Regions from separate parts of the Agarivorans sp. OAG1 genome, predicted to be linked through region 2. Evidence: predicted binding sites of a transcription regulator. Region 2 holds the regulator's gene; the other holds the start of a gene.
The links. Region 2 encodes NrdR, which represses ribonucleotide reductase genes. Its sites were predicted from a motif close to AAACACNANATNTNGTGTTT; they were not measured.

Region 1 (11,286 bases), 1.1 Mb from region 2:
CTCAGTGAGGTATTCACTTAGATCTTCGGCCATTCTTTTGGTAAGCGTGGTCACCAATACCCGTTCATCGATTGCCGTGCGTATACGAATTTCTGACAACAAATCGTCGACTTGAGTATTTACTGGGCGAACTTCTATTTCTGGGTCTAGTAAACCTGTCGGCCTAACAACTTGTTCAACAAACTCTTGGTTAGTTTTTTCTAACTCATAATTACTTGGCGTAGCGGATACAAATATGGTTTGTGGTGCGATTTGTTCAAACTCTTCAAACTTAAGAGGCCGATTATCCAAGGCAGAAGGTAAACGAAACCCGTAATTAACCAAATTTTCTTTGCGCGAGCGGTCACCTTTATACATTGCGCCAATTTGAGGCACGGTTACGTGTGACTCATCGATGATAAGGATACCGTCGGCAGGCAAATAATCTAATAATGTTGGTGGTGGCTCGCCTGGGGCGCGAGTCGACAAGTAACGAGAATAGTTTTCGATACCCGAGCAATACCCTAGTTCGTTCATCATTTCGATATCGAACAATGTACGCTGAGAAATTCGTTGCTCTTCTATTAACTTGTTAGCATCCAACAGCTGTTTTTTGCGCTCGTTTAATTCTTCTTTAATTGATGAGATGGCATTAAGAATGGTTTCTCGCGGCGTTACATAGTGGGTCTTAGGGAAGATAGTCACCCTTGCCATTACCGCCTCTTCAGCCCCAGTTAGTGGGTCAAAGCTGCTGAGCCGTTCTACTTCGCCATCAAACAATTCAATTCTTACTGCATTTTTGTCAGACTCTGCTGGAAATACGTCAATCACGTCTCCGCGAACTCTGAAGGTAGAACGCTGGAAGGCAGCATCGTTACGCGAATATTGTAGTTCTGCTAATCGGCGGAGAATGGCGCGTTGGTCAATCATATCGCCAACACTTAGGTGCAGCATCATTTGTAAATAGGACTGAGGATCACCTAAACCGTAAATGGCCGACACGGAGGCTACCAATACTACGTCACGTCGCTCTAATAAGGCCTTAGTCGCAGACAGCCGCATTTGTTCGATGTGAGAGTTAACTGATGCATCTTTCTCTATGAATGTGTCAGTGGTCGGTACATAGGCTTCAGGTTGATAGTAGTCATAGTAAGAAACAAAAAACTCTACCGCATTATTAGGAAAGAATTCTTTCATTTCGCTATAAAGCTGAGCGGCTAAGGTTTTGTTTGGCGCTAAAACTATAGTTGGCCGATTTTGCTCTGCGATCACATTCGCTACTGTAAATGTTTTGCCTGAACCGGTAACCCCTAGTAGCGTTTGATGAGCGAGCCCATCTTCTAAGCCTTCTATTAGACTTGAAATAGCCGTTGGCTGATCCCCTGCCGGTTTGTATTCCGATACTAGATCAAATGGTTTTTTCACTGCTCTACTACCAATCATCTGAAAGTTTTATCATTGGTCCATTCTACGCAAAACCTAGCGATAACAAAAAGGCGTATTAGTCTTGTACAGAAAATTAGCGTTGTTTAGCAGAGAATATCGCAAACAGAAAATCGGTAGCAGATAACCCTAAATTGTGCACAGTAAGAAGATTGTAACGAAAAGTAATGCACAACACTTTTTTTGTAAAAGCAACAACTTTTTTTACAGGTCAAAAATTGAGCTTTTACACCAATAATTAAATAAGTCCTTGAATAATAGTGATTAAATGAAAAACAGATGTAGATCAAATTTAGGCTCGTGCTAGGTATCTAGTGGGCTGTAGCCCATAAGCGACTTTTAATGCACACAGTTATCCACAAAATCAGTGGATAAGTCTCGCTAACTACCAGCACCAAAGGCTTTTACATATTGTGCATAATTATTAGGCAATCAAGCTTAGCTATAAAGAAATGTGTTTTTATGAATATTAATTATCTGCGCATTTTTTATACCAGCTGAACAAGTTTCGATCTGTAGTTTGCAACAACTGGATGTAAGTTGAGCAAACAAACAGAAATTGTCATTTTTGACGTAGAATTAGTTGACACTTATAGGGGCAATTATTACTATGCGCCCCGCACTTAAGCAAAGCGATTCCCCAATAGCTCAGTTGGTAGAGCGGTGGACTGTTAATCCATGTGTCGTTGGTTCAAGCCCAACTTGGGGAGCCAAATCTCCTTTGCTAAGTGATAAATCAAGATTCCCCAATAGCTCAGTTGGTAGAGCGGTGGACTGTTAATCCATGTGTCGTTGGTTCAAGCCCAACTTGGGGAGCCAATCTTGATTACAATAGGTCAATACCTTATATGATTCCCCAATAGCTCAGTTGGTAGAGCGGTGGACTGTTAATCCATGTGTCGTTGGTTCAAGCCCAACTTGGGGAGCCAATCATATAACTAGATATACCTTACGATTCCCCAATAGCTCAGTTGGTAGAGCGGTGGACTGTTAATCCATGTGTCGTTGGTTCAAGCCCAACTTGGGGAGCCACTCCTTTTATCTAGTAAGCCTTATAATTCCCCAGTAGCTCAGTTGGTAGAGCGGTGGACTGTTAATCCATGTGTCGTTGGTTCAAGCCCAACCTGGGGAGCCACATTTTTATCACTTCCTGTTATACCCTTTCCGATATTTGTTAATCACTAAATAGATTACTTAATCCTAAGCATCTGATAGATAAGTCTAATGTTTGCATGTATCATTATTAGAGATCGCTGATTTATTAAACAGGTAGGATATGAAAGGCCTTAGAACATTTTTTGTTGTAAATGCTTTTTTATTTATCGCGCTATGGATTGCGCTGGTGGGTGTTCATGTACAGTTGTTTAAACTTGATCTGGCCCGTGAAAATCAGCAGATAAACTCCCTGCTCTCTCTGCAATTGACCAGAATTGACCAGCTCAATCAAGAGTATCTAGCGACTTTACGCGACCAACACCAACTTAGTTTTATCTCTACACAGTTAGCTGTTGATAATACTTTGGCATTGGTTGGTTCGCCGCAGCACTGGTTAGTTGACTTAGCCGAACCTAGTAAAACGTCAATGCAAACCATTGCAGTAGATAAGTTCCAAGTAAACTTTAAACCCTCATTTGAATTTGTTAGTGACGGATACTTACGCCTCTACCTAACCATCGCAGCGCTTTGTGCAATGGGCTACATGTTAACCAGCCTTCTTTATATTCGTGCTATGTCTCGGGTTAAAAGTAAGCTCAAAAAGCTGGTTAATGCGGATCGATTAGTTGATGAAAAGCCGGTACTCGGTGCTGTTGGCGAGTTAATCAAGGATCAGAAACAGCAGTTTACTCAGCAAATCCGCCAACAAAAACATGCAATTCAACAACTAGAGAAGCAAGTTGCCCTAGACCCATTAACAGGCCAATTTAATCGGCACTCGTTCCGCCAAAAAATGCAGGAAATGTTAAAGACAACACCTAAAGATACGGTTTTGTTTTTGGTTAGAGCTTCGCAACTTGAAGAAATCAACAAAGCACGTGGCCACCAAGCTGGCGATGACTACATTAGAGATATCGCAAAGATCATCGATGTTAATCGCAAAGATTATTCATCAAGCAGCTTGTTTAGACTTTTGGGAGCTGAGTTTGCCCTGGTATTGCCTAAATTCCCAGCCAGTCGAGTTAGCCAAGTCGCTCAGGCACTCAAAAGCTCTCTAAACGAGTACAGCAACGGTAAGCAAATGCAAAGCGCAGCCTATACCGGCGTAACCGAGCTTAAAAGTGGTGACTCCATTGAACGAGTGATTGCTCGCGCTGATGCGGCCCTAGCTATTGCCCAAAGCCTATCTCCCAATGGCTGGGAAATAGTGCTCGAAGATGACGAAACATTAGAAAGTAGTGAACTTCAATGGCACTCAACTATAAGCTCGCTTATTAACAAAAATAACTTCCGCCTAGCATCACAAGCCATCCAGTCGTTACATCGCACCATGCCGGCATACCATGAAGTATTCATTCGTTTTTTAAGTGACAATAACCAGCAGCTTCCTACCGAAACAACCATGGTAATGGCACAACGCCTAGGCATGATATTAGAACTAGAAAAAGCAACAATTGGCTACATCTTGCATACCATCTCTGGACAAAACGCTGAATACCGCTGGGGGATAAACCTAAGTAAACTTATTTTAACTGACCCAGATTTTTGTTCTTGGCTAACTCAACAGCTACTCACCTACCCTAATTTAAAATCTCGGGTGGTTTTTGAGTTAGAAGAAGAAATTTTGGATATGCACTTGAGCAACGCCAGAAAGCTGTTTGAAGTACTTCGCCGAAACAGTTGCCACACTGCAATTTCAGATTTTGGTAACGGTATTGGCTCATTTAAATTGTTTAAAGAGCTCAAGCCTAACTATGTGAAGATAAGTAGCGATTTGGTGCAAGCACTAGAAAGTGACAAAGCTAATCAGCAATTCGTGAGTATGCTGGTAGAGGTATCGCATCGTTTAGGTTGCCAAGTAATTGCTCAAGGCGTTGAAACCTTAGAGCAAAAACAGCTACTTGAATCTATGTATGTTGATAGCTTGCAGGGCTACTTAATCTCTCGCCCTGAGCTTATCGCTTAACTACTGAAGGGGTTGGCAGTGAATAATTTGGTTACTACTGCCTCGCCATTGTAATTTTGGGTCGGCCAGCTCTTGTTCAAACTTACCGTCAATTAAGGTATCAACTTGCTTAACAATTGCCTGCTGTTGCGGGTTTAATTCTTGAAGTTTATAGCCTGTCCACATCCAAATATCTTTGCCTGCGCACTCTTTTCTTACGCGCTCAACTAGACGTTGTACTGCGTCTAGATTTTTTGGATGTAGTGGATCTCCACCGCTCAAGCTAAGCCCTTTACGTCGAATCCTAGAATCGTTCAAATCATTGATAATCTGTTGTTCTAAGTCATCAGTATACGGGTAGCCAGAATCACAACGCCAAGATTTCTGGTTATAACAACCTCGACATTGGTGCTCGCAACCAGCAACAAACAAGGTACAGCGCGTACCTTGCCCGTTAACTACATCGACCGAGTGGTAACTCAAATAGTTCATTTACAGATGTTTCACTCGGCGTTTAACTTCTTCTTGCTTACCATAGTTAAATGGTCGTGCATCAGGGCTACCCAAATAGCCACATACTCGTCGAGTAACAGACACCTTACTAGACTCGGTATTACCACAAGAAGGACACTCAAAACCTTTACTGGTGCAGTTAAACTCGCCAGTGAAGTCACATTCGTAACATTCGTCAATAGGCGTATTTGTACCGTAATACGGAACGCGACTATAGCTATAATCCCAAACATCCTCTAAGGCTTCAGTATTGTGCTGCATGTTTGGGTATTCACCATAACAAATAAAGCCGCCGCTAGTTACTGAAGGGTAAGGCTGTTCAAAATCTATTTTGTCGAAGGGGTTTACCTTCTTTTCTACATCTAAGTGGAAACTATTGGTGTAATAACCTTTATCTGTTACGCCCTCGATTACACCAAACTTTTTGGCGTCTAATCGGCAGAAGCGATCACATAGGTTTTCACTTGGAGTGCTGTATAAACTAAAGGCGTAACCACTTTCTTTTTCCCAACGTAAAGTAGCTTGTTTTAGTGCAGTAACAATACCGATAGCTTTTTGTTGTAACTGTTTATTGTCGTAAACGTGTTCACTGTTTCCGTATAGCGCGTTCACAGTCTCATGCAAACCGATGTAACCCAATGAAATTGACGCACGACCATTTTCGAAGATTTTAGATACATCATCTTCGGCATTTAACCGAACGCCACAAGCGCCTTCCATGTACAAGATTGGAGCGACTTTGGCTTTAACACCTTTAAGGCGAGAAATGCGGCTATCTAAACCATGTTTCGCAACACTTAAACGTTGTTCAAGTAGTTCGAAGAAACGTTGTTCATCACCCTTAGCTTCAATAGCAATGCGCGGTAAGTTTAAGCTCACTACACCAAGGTTATTGCGACCATCGTGAATGTCTTTACCTTCTTCCTGGTAGTGACCTAAGAAACTACGACAACCCATAGGGGTTTTAAACGAGCCTGTCACTTCAACAACTTTGTCGTAGTTTAAAATATCTGGATACATGCGTTTTGATGCACATTCCAAAGCTAACTGCTTAATATCGTAACTTGGATCTTCTTTCTTATGGTTTAAGCCGTCTTTAATGGCAAATACCAGCTTAGGGAATACTGCCGTTTTGGCATTTTTACCTAATCCGGCAATACGGTTCTCTAAGATTGAACGCTGAATTAATCGCGAGGCCCAGCAAGAGCCTAAGCCAAAACCAAAGGTAACAAATGGCGTTTGCCCATTCGCAGTGTGTAAGGTATTTACTTCATACTCTAAAGACTGGAATGCATCATGACATTCCTTTTCGGTTTGCGCTTTAGCGTAAGCTTCCGCGTCAGCTATTTGCCATTTTTTAGCAGTAGCTAAGTGTTTTTCATGACTTTTGGTGACGTAAGGAGACAGAATCTCGTCGATGCGATTAATTGTTGTGCCACCGTAAATATGGCTGGCAACCTGAGCGATGATTTGAGCGGTGACTGCGGTTGCCGTTGAAATTGATTTTGGGGTTTCAATTTCAGCGTTACCCATTTTAAATCCGCCGGTTAACATGCCTTCTAAGTCGATTAGCATGCAGTTAAACATTGGGAAAAATGGTGCGTAATCTAAATCGTGAAAATGAATTTCGCCAGTTTCGTGGGCTTTTACTACATCTCGCGGAAGCAAATGAGTTTTAGCGTAGTGTTTTGCAACAATGCCCGCTAACAAATCGCGTTGAGTTGGAATAACCTTACTGTCTTTATTCGCATTTTCGTTAAGTAACGCGGCATTGCTTTGTTCAACCAAACCACGGATCTCAGCATTTAACACGCTGCGCTTTTCGCGAGCAACGTCGCGGTCGTGACGATATTCAATGTAAGCACGTGCTAAAGTCTTGTTATCACTTTCCATTAAGTAGTTTTCAACAGATGATTGAATATCGTTGATATCTACTTCAGGTAAGTTCAAAAACTGTTCTGTTACTTGTTGGGCAATTTGCAATGCAACTAGGTTGTCCTTAACACCTAAAGCTTCAGCTGCTTTTAGCACTGCATCAACAATCCGCTTTGCGTCGTAAGGTACACGGCTTCCGTCTCGTTTTATCACGACTGTTTTCACGATTTACGCTCCAATTTCACTCACTCATTAAATAAAAAACTGTGGAACCCGCGCCACTAAAGGCTTCTAACAAAGAAACGCTCAAAAAAGCATCCAATGTGATGGTTATCCATATATTGTGGTTAAGGATTTTAGATCCCACTAGATATAGTAGTCGAGAGATTTTAAGGATAAAGCAAATACAAATGATCGAGATCAACCGAAGGGTAAAAAGTAAATTTAACCGCTCAAAAATGATTCACAACTCACAGCAAATTTTTAGCGCCTTTTCCACATTGAAGTCACGGTTGTTATACGCACCACAAACAAGGATAATAGCGGCTCGTTCCGCTGCATCTTATTTAAATGACTGAATATTTGTTGTTATTAATCAGTACCGTACTGGTTAACAATTTTGTGCTGGTTAAGTTCTTGGGTTTATGCCCATTTATGGGTGTGTCCAGCAAAGTAGAAACCGCCATTGGCATGGCCTTAGCTACCACTTTTGTGCTTACTCTAGCGTCAATGAGCTCCTATTTAGTAGAACAATACATATTGTTGCCACTAGATATTGTTTATCTGCGCACCATGAGTTTTATTTTGGTTATTGCCGTTGTGGTTCAGTTCACCGAGATGTTTGTGCAAAAAGCCAGCCCCGCACTGCACCGTGTATTAGGCATTTACCTACCGCTTATCACCTCTAACTGTGCAGTATTAGGTGTGGCGCTACTAAATATTAATGAGCAGCATGATCTATTTGAATCAATTATCTATGGTTTTGGAGCAGCAGCTGGCTTCTCGCTAGTGTTAATTTTGTTCTCAGCAATGCGTGAACGCCTAGTGGTAGCAGATATCCCTCTACCTTTTAAAGGCGCAGCGATCGCGATGATCACAGCAGGGCTTATGTCTTTAGCCTTTGTCGGTTTCACTGGATTAATTAAGTAGTATGTTTAGATGTTAGAAGCACTTATTGCCATCACCCTTCTAGCCTTAGTATTTGGTGGAATACTAGGTTATGCTGCCATCAAATATAAAATTGAAGGCAACCCCATTGCCGATCAAGTGGAAGCACTGCTACCTCAAACACAGTGCGGACAATGTGGTCATCCCGGTTGTCGGCCCTACGCTGAAGCCATCGCCAACGGCGAAGCGATAAACAAATGCCCTCCTGGCGGCGAAGAGACTGTAGTAAAACTAGCAGAATTGCTAGGGGTTGAAGCGATCCCTCTGGATGAGTCAGCCGTAAAAGAAGATGACCGAAAGAAAGTGGCATACATCGTAGAAGATGCGTGTATTGGTTGTACCAAGTGCATTCAAGCTTGCCCTGTAGATGCCATTATGGGTGCGAATAAACATATGCATACGGTTATTACTAAAGAATGTACCGGATGCGAGCTATGTGTGGCCCCCTGCCCAACCGATTGTATTGAAATGCGCCCAATACCAACAACAACCAAAAACTGGGATTGGAAATTGAACCAAATAGATGTCGCAATCATCGAGGAACAAAAATAGATGGTGGCGTGGTTAGACAAAATTAAACAAGGTTTTACTTGGAACTACCAAGGTGGTGTCCATCCAGAAACCAATAAGCAGGATATCAATTGTGGTAAGCCTGAACTAATCAACTTGCCTAACGAGTTAAGCATACCTGTTCAACAGCATATTGGCAGCGCAGGCAAGTTACTAGTAGAAGTTGGCGATAAAGTATTACGTGGACAAGCCTTAACCGAGTCTCAATTCTTTCAAGCGCCACCAGTCCATGCTTCCCTTTCCGGTGAAATCATTGCGATTGAACCAAGAGTTTCTGCGCATGCTTCAGCCATTCCTGAATTAAGTGTCGTCATTCAAGTAGACAAAGAGCAACAAGACGCACAATGGCCTAGCCCCCTGAGTGATGAAGAATTAAACCCCGAAGCTATTTGCCAACGCGTTCATTTATCAGGTATATCCGGCATGGGCGGCGCTGGCTTCCCTACTGCTTTGAAGATTACTCCGCATAAGCCTTTAGACGTACTGATTATAAATGGCGCCGAATGCGAGCCCTATATTTCGGCTGACGATTGCTTAATGCAGAACTATGCAGCGGAAATTATCGGTGGTGTGGCCTTACTGCAAAAAGTACTCAAGCCAACGCTTACCATAGTTGCCGTCGAAGATGATAAACCAAAAGCCATTAAAGCGTTAGAAGCGGTTGGCAATCAAGATATCATCATTCGAAGCATCCCTACCAAATATCCCTCTGGTGGTGAAAAGCAACTTATCCAAGTGCTTACTGGAAAAGAAGTTAAAGCTAACCAGCTACCTATTGACCTAGGCATGCTAGTGCAAAATGTCGGCACAGCTTACGCCGTGTATCAAGCTGTAACGCTAGGCGAACCGCTAATTTCTAGAGTTGTCACCCTTGCCGGTGATTTAGTCACTAGTCCTAGCAATTACTGGGTGCCGATTGGCACAGCAGTAAGCGATGTGATCAACACAAATCTACAGGGTGAGCCTAACGCGCCAACCATTATGGGCGGTTCGATGATGGGCTTCATGCTCCCCAGCAACCAAGCACCGGTGGTAAAAACAACTAACTGCCTGATTGTTAATAATCCGATGGCTGCTGAAAATGAATCACCGTGTATACGTTGCGGTGAATGTGCTCAAGCCTGCCCAATGGGTTTACTACCTCAGCAGTTGTATTGGTACGCTAAAGGGGACGAACTAAACAAAGCGCGCGATTTCAATATCATGGACTGCATTGAATGTGGAGCCTGCGCCTTTGTTTGTCCAAGCGAAATCTCTTTGGTACAACACTACCGAACAGCAAAAGCCAAAATACGCAGCGAAGACATTGCACAAAAAGAAGCCGATATAGCCAAACAACGCTTCGATGCACGCCAAGCTCGTTTAGAAAAAGACAAATTAGAACGTAAAGCGAAACACCAACAAGCCGCTTTGCGTAGACAAGCTCAAGCAGAAGACAGCGCTAAGCAAAATAAACCTGACCCTGTCGCAGCGGCATTAGCAAGAGTCAAAAACAAGCAAGCCGCCAGTCCAGCAGCAAAACAAGACGAAACTGGTGAATGGGTACCAGATAATCAAGCGGCCATAGCTGCTAGAGAAGCTCGCAAAGCTGAGCGAAGAGCCCAAAAAGAAGCCAACGAGAGTAAAGCCAGCGCTAACCCGGCAGTCGCTGCGGCCATCGCGCGTGCTAAAGCTAAAAAGCAGACTGATAACAGTGAATCGATAAACGAGTCTAAGCCTAGCGCAAACCCCGCAGTAGCAGCGGCTATCGCGCGCGCTAAAGCCAAGAAACAACAAAATCAAGATAACGAAACTACCGCTGAAGACAACACAGTTGAATCAAGTAATTCAGCTGTGGCTGCTGCCGTAGCTAGAGCTAAGGCGAAAAAAGCACAAGCTCAGCAACAATCTGAACCAACAACCGCCACTAATCCGGCCGTAGCCGCCGCTGTAGCAAGGGCTAAAGCTAAAAAACTGGCTAACAAAGAGGCAAGTGCGGATCAAGCCGACGACAATCTAAATAAGCCTGCGGCTAAATCTTCAGCAAACCCTGCTGTTGCCGCAGCAATAGCCAGAGCTAAAGCAAAAAAAACCGCGCTAGCAGCAGCCGACGAGTCTGTTGATGCCGGTAAGGCAAACAATCAAGATGATGAAGCTTTAGAGGTCCCTCTTGCTCGAGAGCAATCGGTTCAACAAAATACTCAAGATAGTACTACTAGTAACAACAACGCTAAGGCTAAGGCCATCGCAGCTGCGGTTGCAAAAGCTAAGGCCAATAAGAAAGCGGAGGACGCAACTGAAGCGCCCACGCCCGCAACCGTAGAAAAGCCAGCCAAAAAAGTTAACCCTGCAGTCGCCGCAGCAGTTGCTCGCGCTAAAGCTAAAAAACTAGCAGAACAACAGCGCGAAGAGAAAGATACCAATGAATAGCACTAGCATAAAAAGTTCACCTTTCGTTAGAAAGCCCTTAAAAACAAAAACATTGATGTTTTGGGTGATTCTTTGTCTTTTGCCAGGTTTATTAGTTCAAAGCTTTCATTTTGGAATAGGCACCATAACCCAAGTATTACTGGCATCTATGGTTGCAGTGCTAAGTGAAACCTTAGTTCTTATATTACGTAAGCGACCTGTTTGGCCAACCTTAAGTGATAACAGCGCGC
Region 2 (11,286 bases):
CATCAGCTTGCTCAGCAGAGAAGATAGATGCAAAGTCCATCGCCATGTTTGCAATAAACGGAGCTTCAGGCTTGCTTAGTACAAACTTAACCGTGTAATCGTCAACTTTAACGATCTCTTTAACCAAGTCGTTCATACCCATACCGCTGTAGTACTCGTAAGAACCACCCGATACTTTATGGTAAGGATGCTCTGGGTCATCTTGGCGTTCAAACGTGAACACTACGTCGTCAGCATTAAATTCGCGAGAAGGTTTGAAACCTTTTTTCTGACTGTGAAATTTTACGCCTTTGCGTAAATGAAAGGTGTACTCTAGGCCATCTTCAGAAACATCCCAAGACTCTGCCAAACCTGGAACAACATTGGTTGTACCTACTTCAAATTCAACCAATCGGTTAAAGATGGTCTTAGAAGACGCATCAAAAGTGGTTCCTGCTGTATATAAACTTGGGTTAAAACCTTCTGGACTGCCTTCTGAACAGAAGACAAATGTTTGCGCTTGAACGCCCACAGCTACCGCACTAGCTACAAGTGCAAGTGACAGCTTCGCCAATCCTTTCTTCATTATGATTCTCCGTGTGACATCTTGTCATGTATGCAACCGTTATGGCTGCATTTCCGGTGTGTTTGCGAATAGACTAATAATTATTGTTCTTGATAAATCTAGACCCTGCACTAGCAAATGTCGTTATACAAACAACAATTGTGAACTGAGCAAGACTTAATCAAGCCTGATCCGCTTTTTGCCCGTAATAAATTAGTATTTTTATCTGCCACTGTAAATAGCATAAACAGGATTTTATAATCCAAAAATCACTGAAGGCAGTGATAGTGATTAAGGATTCGATATAATGTCATATTTATGCAATAAAGAATAAGCTTATGCAAGGTTTGCATAAGCAGATTTAACTAAATTTAGGGGAGAACAAATTTAGCAAGCAGAGAGAATGCTCAGTTAAGCGAGGACAAACAGCACAACTTGCAAAGAAATAGCTGCAAACACACCGGCTAATACGTCATCTATCATTATACCAAAGCCACCGTGCACTTTTTTGTCCAAAATTTTGATGGGCCAAGGCTTCAATACATCAAAAAAACGAAATAATATAAAACCAAGTAGCACATTTAGGGGAGATAGCGGCACCATGAACATGGTAATCCAGTAGCCAACAAACTCATCCCACACAATCGCCCCATGATCATGTACCCCCATCGCATCACTTGCTTTTTGACAACACCAAACACCAAAAACAAAGCTCACTAGTAGCACTGCCACGTAGGCCCAAACAGGTAATGGCGCTAGCAGTAAATACAAAGGAATGGCAGCTAAGGTACCAAAAGTACCAGGTGCTTTGGGGGCTAAGCCACTACCTAAGCCAAGTGCGCATAAGTGTAAAGGGTTCCGTAAGCTTAATTTGGCTAAAGCTTTATCCATTGCAGTTCTCGCTACTCGCTAGGACTAGTTGAAGTGATCCCAACCAGTGGGTTCGATTTGATAAGGTTTATCTTGATATTTTAGCTTTATCTCGCCATGCCCAGGCGCTAACTGCCCGATACAAGTAAACTGTATTCCGCTAAAGGATAAAGATGTATCGACTGAACCTTTATTTGACTCAGGCACAGTAAAGCATAGCTCGTAATCTTCGCCACCATTTAGTGCTAAAGCAATACTTTGATCTACACCAACAGCTTCATTCATGGTTTCTGAAAGTGGCAGGCTGTCTAGGTTTAGTACCGCCGAGCAGTGGCTCTTTCTGAGGATATGCTGTAAATCGTTGTATAGGCCATCTGAAATATCAATAGTTGCAGAGGCTATATCACGCAAACCATAGCCAGCAAGCACTCTAGGTTGCGGGTAATAGTGCTGTTTTAGGCTTAGCTCTAACTGTTGAGGGTTTAAGCTGATTTTGTCTTGAAGATGCGCTAGCGCAAGGCCAGAGTCACCAATATTGCCAGTAACATATACCCAGTCACCAGGCTTAGCTCCGTCTCTGCGCAAGGCTTTACCTACAGGTACTACGCCATGAACCGTCACGGTAATACTTAAAGGGCCTTTGGTGGTGTCTCCACCAATTAAAGCGACATTGAAGTATTCAGCTAAGTCATAAAAGCCTTTGCTGAACTGGGCTAACCACGCTTCGTCAATTTCCGGCAAGGTGATCGCTAAGGTCACCCAACGCGGCTCTGCCCCCATGGCTGCCATGTCGCTTAAATTAACGGCAAGCGCTTTATGGCCAAGCGCGCGAGGTGGGATATCTGAGAAAAAATGTACGCCTTCTACCAAGGTGTCGGTAGAAATAGCAATTTGGTTATTCTCGGGAACAGTTACCAGCGCTGCATCATCACCTACACCCAGTAATACATCGGGGCGTGAAGCACTGCGCTGGAAGAACTTTTCGATGATATCAAATTCACCCAAAGGAGGCTGAGAAGACATGCAACTAAGACTTAAACTGCTGTAAACGTAGTACTTTATCTAGCACGCCATTAACAAACTTGTGGCTATCTTCAGCGGCAAATGACTTAGCTAATTCAATCGCTTCGTTAATTACAACTTTAGGTGGCACATCGCTCACCATTAATAGCTCGTAAACACCAATCAACAAAATTGCGTGTTCAACGATATCTAATTCTTCTAACTTACGAGAAAGCGAAGAGCTCATCGCTTCATCTAACTTTTCGCTGTTTGCTACTACGCCAGTCAGCAGAGTAGAAAAATACGGAACATCGGCCTTACTCATGTCTTGTTCGGTTAGGAACTGATGTTCGATGTTAGCAACGCTGTCCTTGGTCACCTGCCATTGATAAATTGCTTGAGTAGCAAATTGCCTAGCTTTACGACGTGCAGCTGGTTTCACAGAGAATTCCTCAAATTAAACTTCTATCTGATCAACTAAGTTGATCATTTCCAAAGCGCTTAGGGCAGCTTCGGTACCTTTATTACCCATTTTAGTGCCAGCGCGTTCAATCGCTTGCTCGATAGACTCAGTAGTAAGCACGCCAAAAGTTACTGGAATATCAAATTCCATCATAACTTGAGCTAAACCTTTGTGGCATTCGTTAGCCACTAATTCAAAGTGGTAAGTGCCACCACGAATTACCGTACCTAAAGCAATAATAGCATCGTACTTTTTGCTTGCTGCAATGCGTTTAGCAGCCAGTGGAATTTCTACTGCGCCCGGTACACGAACAACAGTAATGTTGTCATCGCTAATACCACCTTGACGAGTTAGCGTATCCACAGCGCCAGATAACAAGCTCTCGTTAATAAAGCTGTTAAAACGAGCGATAACAATAGCCACTTTAGCGTTTGGTGTAGCTAAATTTGCTTCAATTACTTTCATACTTAATTCTGCCTTTTCTTTGAGTCCATCAAAAAAATCGCGCTATTCTAGCACAACTAATCTGCTAGGCCCTTAATAAAATAATTTCTCACTAATACTCGAGTTATTCTTGGTCGATATACTCAACCACTTCCAAACCGAAGCCAGATAATGCGTGATAACGCTTAGGTGAGCTTAATAAACGCATTTTGCTTACACCTAGGTCGGCCAAAATCTGAGAGCCTACTCCAACTGTACGTGAAGCACTGTGCGCTTGCTTTTGTGCTGGTGTCTCACCGCGATCTTGCAGAGCAAAGGCTTTAACTTGGTCAATCAAATTATCAGCTTTATCATCGGTACTAAGTAGCACCAGCACGCCATTTTCTTGAGCAATTTTTTCTAGCGCTTTATCCAGCGGCCAGCTCATCTTTCCAGCCCGGTCACTACCTAATAAATCACTAAAGGTATTGTGCAAGTGCACACGTACAAGCGTGGCTTCATCTTCTTTTATCTCACCGGCTTGCATAACAAAGTGGACTTTTTCATCGATGGTATCGCGGTAGGTAATCAGCTTGAAATCACCGTGGCGGCTAGGCATTTTGCATTCTGCGACTCGCTCAATAGTGGTTTCGTTGTTATTACGGTATTCGATGAGATCGGCGATAGTGCCCATCTTTAACCCGTGTTCTTTACAAAACACCTCAAGATCAGGGCGACGCGCCATGGTGCCGTCTTGATTAAGGATCTCAACAATCACAGCTGCTGGTTCTCGGCCAGCTAACCTTGCCAAATCAGTTCCTGCTTCAGTATGTCCAGCGCGGGTAAGTACCCCACCTTCTTGCGCCATAAGCGGGAAAATATGTCCAGGCATAACAATGTCACTAGGCTTAGCATCGCGGGCAACTGCTGCTTGCACAGTGCGCGAGCGATCTGCTGCAGAAATCCCGGTAGTCACGCCTTGCGATGCTTCAATAGATACCGTGAAGTTAGTAGCAAACTGCTCGGTATTTACATCCACCATCAGAGGCAACTTTAGTTGCTGACAGCGTTGTTTAGTCATGGGCAAACAAATCAATCCACGCCCATAGGTAGCCATAAAGTTAATGGCCTCTGGTGTTACCATATCGGCTGCCATGATGAGATCGCCTTCATTCTCTCGATCTTCATCATCCATTAGCACCACCATTTTTCCATGGCGTAAATCTTCAATAATTTCTTCGATACTGCTTAGTGACATAGCAAAACCTTTCTTACCTTTGGGGATAGTATTTATTGTTATTAGCGCATCTTGATTGGGCGAGCTATTTCATAAAGCCGTGCTGCGCCAAAAATGCAGTATTTATTTTTGAATCGGTAGTATTCTCATCAGCATAGCCGATTAAACGCTCCACATAGCGAGCGATAACATCAACTTCTAAGTTAATTTTTTGCCCAGGCGACCAAGCACCAATGGTTGTTTGCTCAGCGGTATGGGGAATAATGGTTAAACGTAGCTGTTGCTGCTGTACTTCGTTCACCGTTAAGCTAATGCCATCTACGGTTACAGATCCTTTATGGACTATGTAACGGGCCAGATCATTAGGAACCTTTAGCCAAATATTAATCGCACGAGCGCTGGGGCTAATGCTTACTACCTCTGCTAAGCCATCAACATGACCACTGACAATATGGCCACCAAAGCGATTCGTCGCAAGCATGGCTTTTTCAAGGTTAACTTTGTCACCTTGTTTGCATTTAGCCAGTGAAGTTAAACTTAACGTTTCGGTAGATACATCGGCGCAAAAGTGCTCATTGCTAAAATCGACCACGGTTAAACATATACCATTTACCGCGATGCTATCGCCAAGCCTTACATCCGACATATCTAGACCAATGCTGGCGATGTTTAATCGTACGTCACCACTGCGTTTTTCAATGCGAGAAATCTTGCCTAGGGCTTCAATTATTCCAGTAAACATTAATGTGTGCCCTGTGCTTGCGGGATCCAGATAGTTTTAATGTCGGGGCCAATTCGGCGAGTTTCAAGGCATTGCCAAGAATTTAACGCACTCATCGACTGATAGCCCTCTAGCCCCACTAAACTGTGAGCATCGGCTCCCATCAATAAACCGGCTTGGTAACAAATAAGTTGATCAACCAAGTTGGCTTGAATCAGAGCTGCAGCAAAATTAGCCCCAGCTTCAACCCAAATATCATTTACTTCTGCTTCAGCTAGCTGCTGCATTAATTGCGGCAAAAAGCTTGGCGTGTCTTCAATCACCAGCTGTTTTGCGGCTGGAAGTTGCGTTTGTGATTGATGGCCAGCCAACCACAAAGACTCATTATTCTTAAAAATATTAAGGTCTTGAGCTGCTTCTACTAAGCGTTGTTTGCGGTCAATAATCACCCGTAATGGCTGACGCAGCAGTGTTTCATCAAGTTGCTCTGCAAGGCTACCGAGCTCATTAAATCTCACGTTTAGGCTGGCATTATCGCGAATAACCGTGGTGGCGGTGGATAATATAGCATGGCTAGCAGCCCGCTCTCGTTGCACATCGCTGCGAGAATGAGCCGAGGTAATCCACTTGCTTTCGCCATTGGCTAAAGCTGTTTTAGCGTCGATAGAACCAGCAAGTTTCAAGCGAACAAAAGGACGTTTACGCTCAACGCGGCTCAAAAATCCGGGGTTAAGCGCGCACGCAGAATGCTCCATTAGACCACTACGAACTTTAATACCAGCCTCTTCAAGGCGCTTAATCCCGCGCCCAGCAACCTGTGGATTAGGGTCAACCATAGCAATCACTACTTCGGCCACTTGTTGCTCTACTAACATGGTGGCGCAAGCGGGCGTTCTACCTACATGGCTGCAGGGCTCAAGGGTGACATAACAAGTCGCCCCTTTCAGGCTAAAGCCTCGTTGCTTGGCATCCGCTGCGGCATTCACTTCGGCGTGCCCTTCGCCGGCTTTACGGTGAAAACCTTCACCAATAATCTGACCGTTTTTTACCAATACGCAGCCCACATTAGGATTGGGTGCCGTGGTATATCTTCCGCGCTTGGCTAGAGCAATGGCCTTTGCCATGAACTGGCAATCTTGAACGCTAAAACTCACTTACTTTTCCAACTTAGCAATTTCGTCACTAAATTCTTTGATATCTTCAAAGGAGTGATAAACCGAAGCAAAACGCACGTAGGCCACTTTATCTAGGCCAATCAACTGTTCCATAACAATCTTGCCAATGAACTTTGTGGCAACTTCACGTTCGCCAGTCGCCCGCAGCTGCGACTTAATTTTGTTTACCGCTTGCTCTACTTGGTCAACGCTTACTGGGCGTTTTTCCAACGCACGCATCATACCAGCACGCATTTTCTCTTCGTTAAAAGGCTCTCTAATGCCATTGCCTTTAATCACTCTTGGCATTACCAACTCGGCCACTTCAAAAGAAGTAAAGCGCTCATGGCATTCTAAGCATTCACGACGCCTTCTTACTTGGTGGCCATCGGCAACCAAACGCGAGTCAATAACCTTGGTTTCATGAGCAGAACAAAATGGACAATGCATGGGCGATCCCTTATTCGAGTATCCGGCAATTTTATCTGCTAAACCGTCAGAGGTACAGGTTAGCTAAAGCGTAACTATCGAAAATGCCCACAATTCCTTTATTTAGATAAGGTCTTGTCTAAAGAGAATGGATCTAACCTAGTAAAGAAAGAAAAAATGAGTATTAGCTCTCAGTTTAATCACTGAGCCAATTACTTACTGTTTAGCCCTTAGCTTGTTAAGAGTCTGATTAGATTAAAATTAAGCTTGTTATATAAGCAAATAGCGCTTGCGTAGTAACCAATTACTACCGCTTAGCTTACCGCTCAAGTTAGGCTGCACTAGAAATGTAAACAACTTGTTAAGGAAAGAGTCATGGCGAAGATACTGATTATTGCAGGTGATTTTGTTGAAGATTATGAGTTAATGGTGCCATTTCAAGCACTGCAAATGGTAGGTCACGAAGTTATCGCAACTTGCCCAGAGAAACGCATTGGCGAACAAATTAAAACCGCCATCCATGACTTTGAAGGCGATCAAACCTATACCGAAAAACCGGGGCACAACTTCACCCTAAATGGCAATTTTGCTGACATCGATACCGAGGAATTTGATGCGCTATTATTACCCGGCGGGCGTGCCCCGGAATACTTACGCTTAAATGCTAAGGTATTAGAAATAATTCAAGCCTTTGCCGCTAAGCAACAGCCGATAGCGGCAATATGCCATGGCGCACAGCTATTAACAGCGGCAGGTATTGCCTCAGGCAGACACATTTCTGCCTACCCGGCTTGTGCGCCTGAAGTGACAGCGGCTGGCGGCGACTATGCCGATATAGCCGTTGACCAAGCCCTTACCGATGGGAACTTGGTCACCGCACCAGCCTGGCCAGCTCACCCGCAATGGCTAGCGCAATTTAATAAGCTATTGGCTTAATACTAAATTGAAACGGCAAAAGTTGATTTTGTATACCATGATTAGACTTCGGTTTGATCATGGTGGGATTGCCAATGTGTGAAATTTATTCTGGCGCAGAAGCAGAACTGTTTGAATTGAAGTCTCGGTCGGTGCGTTTAGATGGCGTAGTAACCAGTATTCGTTTGGAAGCGATATTTTGGCAACTACTGGAGCAAATAGCCGAAGAGGCCAACCTGAGTTTGGCGGGCTTTTTAACGCAAATTTACCATGAGGTATTACAACGAGAAGAAAAGGTAGGTAATTTTACATCTTTACTTAGAGTGGCCTGTACTACTCACCTTAATCAAGGCAAGCGCTTAACGCTCACTAATCCTTCGCTTAAACAAGCGGAATCAGGCAATTCCATTGCCAACGGATATCTTTAATCTGCAAAGATTAAGAAATGATGAACAACATAAAGCTGCCCCAAATTACAAACTGCATAATCATTAATCGTTTTGCACTAGCCACAGGATTCATGTCCATGGTGATTCTCTCTATTCTGCAATTACCCTTTAGCGCTGGTAATTTGACTTATCAATTAGGTCTTAAAAACTGAGCAATTTCAGTACCAACTGTCTAATTCTCAGGCTAAAACCCAGCCTATCCCTCCTTGGTTTGTGTTCCTATTCACATTTAGTCTTAATAATCCGTAGTTAAACTAGGGTCTGTTGATCTTTGGTGTTGAAGTTTTGTTCGAGATAAGCGGGCTTTAATCGCGGCGAGCACTTAGAAGCCTAGTGGGCTAAGCAAGAAGTGCTCAACAAAGAGTAAAGTTCGCTTATCCGAACCCTTCGGGCAGCATTTCTTAGCCATTTATTCAGCGTTAGCGAGTGATTATTAAGCCCACTTAACTGCACACTCACTGCCTTGCCTAATTGGCTAATAAATTGCTGCAAAAACCATCAGCAAAAATCAACAGACCCTAACAAACAAATACAAAAAAGGAGGCATAAAGCCTCCTTTCTTTTATCTCGTCAATCCCTGACGTTTACATGCTTACTTAAGCGTAGACCGGGAAACGCTGGCAAAGTTCTAACACTTGGCCTTTAACGCGCTCAATTACCGCTTCGTCTTGTAAATTATCTAATACATCACAAATCCAGCCAGCTAACTCTTTAGAAGCAGCTACATCTAAGCCACGACGAGTAATTGCTGGAGTACCAATACGTAAACCACTGGTTACGAATGGAGAACGCGGATCGTTTGGAACCGAGTTTTTATTTACTGTGATGTTTGCACGGCCTAGTGCCGCATCGGCATCTTTACCAGTGATGTCTTTGTCGATGAGATCAACCAAGAACAAGTGGTTTTCTGTACCGTTAGACACAATCTTGTAACCGCGCTCTTGCAGTACAGCTACCATAGCTTTGGCATTATCTAATACGTTTTGCTGGTATTGCTTGAACTCTGGCTCCATCGCTTCTTTGAACGCTACCGCTTTTGCAGCAATAACATGCATCAAAGGACCGCCTTGACCACCAGGGAATACCGCAGAGTTAAGCTTCTTCTCTACTTCTTCGTTGGCACGTGCCAAAATCAAACCACCACGTGGGCCAGCTAGTGTTTTGTGAGTAGTCGTTGTTACTACATCTGCAACTGGCACTGGGTTTGGATACAAGCCAGCTGCCACTAAACCAGCAATGTGCGCCATATCTACGAACAGGTAAGCACCTACTTCGTCTGCGATATCGCGGAAACGCTGCCAATCAACCACACCTGAGTATGCTGAGAAACCAGCAATAATCATTTTAGGTTTGTGTTCTTTAGCCAAACGCTCAACTTCTGCATAGTCTAACTCGCCAGTTTCCGGGTTAATCCCGTACTGAACGGCGTTGTAGATTTTACCTGAGAAGCTAACGCTTGCACCGTGAGTTAAGTGACCACCATGAGCCAAGCTCATGCCTAGCACTGTGTCACCGGCTTTAAGCAAAGCCATAAATACAGCTGAGTTAGCTTGTGAACCAGCATGTGGTTGCACGTTTGCATAGTCGGCACCAAATAGTTGCTTGGCACGCTCAATGGCTAGCACTTCTGCTTTATCTACATACTCACAACCACCATAGTAACGCTTACCTGGGTATCCTTCGGCGTACTTATTAGTAAGGTAAGAGCCTTGCGCTTCCATTACTCGTGGGCTGGCATAGTTCTCAGAAGCAATCAGCTCAATGTGCTCTTCTTGACGAACTTCTTCTTTAGTAATGGCTTGCCATAATTCGGCATCGTAATCGGCGATATTCATATCACGCTTTAACATCAGTATCTCCTGACTCTTTTGTTACATGTTGGTGGGTGATTTTTCGAAGGCGCATTCTAACCTGAGTCCTTTTCAGATCACAGCAAAATTTTTTACCATTAACGCTATTCAAATGAACAAATGTAACAATAAAACGCTAGCTGCCTTGGAAGCTATAGTGTGCGTTTAGCCTATTAAATTTGCAATTTTCTCACTAGCTGCTTTGATCTTTATGAAATAAATTCACGTTAATTTAAGCATTACATCTCAGCCCAACAAAGGTTAAGATGATAATGATTATCATCTACAATTAGAGTTTATATTATGTCACTTCGCCTCTCAGGCCTCATTTTGTCACTTTTCTTTCTATCGGCTTGCAGCGCTACTCCACCTGTAGAGCAAGCAACGCCATCTGCAGATATTCAACTGCAGACTTACTATGACTACGCATTGTACAACCCAAACGACCAACAAATTGTTGAAAATACCCAAGCACTTGCCAAGCAACTGGCTGATTCTCAAGTGATACTGTTTGGCGAATACCACAGTCATCCCGCTATCCACTTAGCACAGCTGCGTTTATTGGAAGCCTTATATCAGCAACAAAACCAAATTAGTTTATCGATGGAGCAATTTAATCGCAGCCAACAAGCTTTATTAGATAGCTACCTAGCTAACGAAATAGGTGAAGAATGGCTTATCAAACAAACCAAAGCCTGGGATAACTACCGCTCTGATTACCGGCCGCTAGTTGAATTTGCCAAAGATAAACAACTTACGGTAGTAGCAGCCAATGCGCCTCGCGAGCATGTTCGCTGTATTGGTCAGCAAGGCTTAGGCTATTTAGAGGGCTTAGAAGAATCTGAACGCAGCAAACTTGCCCAAGACTTTTCAACCAACGATCCGGCCTACCAACAGCGACTGTTTGGTAACGCCCACCATGGCGATAGCGAACAAAGCAAAAATCACTTTTTTGCCATGTTAGCTTGGGATGAAACAATGGCAGAATCTATCGCTCTACAACTGCAGTCTCAAACTACTCAACAAGTGATGCACACGGTGGGCAACTTTCATATTGAACAACGGCAAGGCACCTACTCAAGAGTAGAACAACGCCTCGAAGGTAAAAAAGTTAGTTCTTTAGTGACGATAAACCACAGTGAGTTTGTTGAGTTAAGCGAGCAACAAAAACAAGCATTAGGTGACTACTTAATTGTGGTAAAAAGCCTGCCTGTGCGATATCAAAACAA

Region 1: a site for NrdR is predicted at 7,272-7,291, ahead of nrdD (anaerobic ribonucleoside-triphosphate reductase). Genes of this name have one in related genera too.

The regions. Positions count from the first base shown of each region.
Region 1 covers NZ_AP028990.1:2,384,351-2,395,636, forward strand. The annotation lists gene uvrB (excinuclease ABC subunit UvrB) at 1-1,404, opposite strand, end outside; tRNA gene OAG1_RS10870 (tRNA-Asn) at 2,060-2,135, shown strand; tRNA gene OAG1_RS10875 (tRNA-Asn) at 2,166-2,241, shown strand; tRNA gene OAG1_RS10880 (tRNA-Asn) at 2,276-2,351, shown strand; tRNA gene OAG1_RS10885 (tRNA-Asn) at 2,379-2,454, shown strand; tRNA gene OAG1_RS10890 (tRNA-Asn) at 2,482-2,557, shown strand; gene OAG1_RS10895 (GGDEF domain-containing protein) at 2,699-4,543, shown strand; gene nrdG (anaerobic ribonucleoside-triphosphate reductase-activating protein) at 4,544-5,014, opposite strand; gene nrdD (anaerobic ribonucleoside-triphosphate reductase) at 5,015-7,135, opposite strand; gene rsxA (electron transport complex subunit RsxA) at 7,481-8,059, shown strand; gene rsxB (electron transport complex subunit RsxB) at 8,069-8,629, shown strand; gene rsxC (electron transport complex subunit RsxC) at 8,630-11,056, shown strand; gene rsxD (electron transport complex subunit RsxD) at 11,049-11,286, shown strand, end outside.
Region 2 covers NZ_AP028990.1:1,253,053-1,264,338, reverse strand. The annotation lists gene OAG1_RS05900 (ABC transporter substrate-binding protein) at 1-565, opposite strand, end outside; gene OAG1_RS05895 (phosphatidylglycerophosphatase A) at 956-1,435, opposite strand; gene thiL (thiamine-phosphate kinase) at 1,460-2,437, opposite strand; gene nusB (transcription antitermination factor NusB) at 2,442-2,858, opposite strand; gene ribE (6,7-dimethyl-8-ribityllumazine synthase) at 2,874-3,344, opposite strand; gene ribBA (bifunctional 3,4-dihydroxy-2-butanone-4-phosphate synthase/GTP cyclohydrolase II) at 3,448-4,560, opposite strand; gene OAG1_RS05870 (riboflavin synthase) at 4,625-5,281, opposite strand; gene ribD (bifunctional diaminohydroxyphosphoribosylaminopyrimidine deaminase/5-amino-6-(5-phosphoribosylamino)uracil reductase RibD) at 5,281-6,414, opposite strand; gene nrdR (transcriptional regulator NrdR) at 6,415-6,864, opposite strand; gene OAG1_RS05855 (DJ-1/PfpI family protein) at 7,219-7,779, shown strand; gene OAG1_RS05850 (ribbon-helix-helix domain-containing protein) at 7,854-8,186, shown strand; gene glyA (serine hydroxymethyltransferase) at 8,804-10,057, opposite strand; gene OAG1_RS05840 (ChaN family lipoprotein) at 10,361-11,286, shown strand, end outside.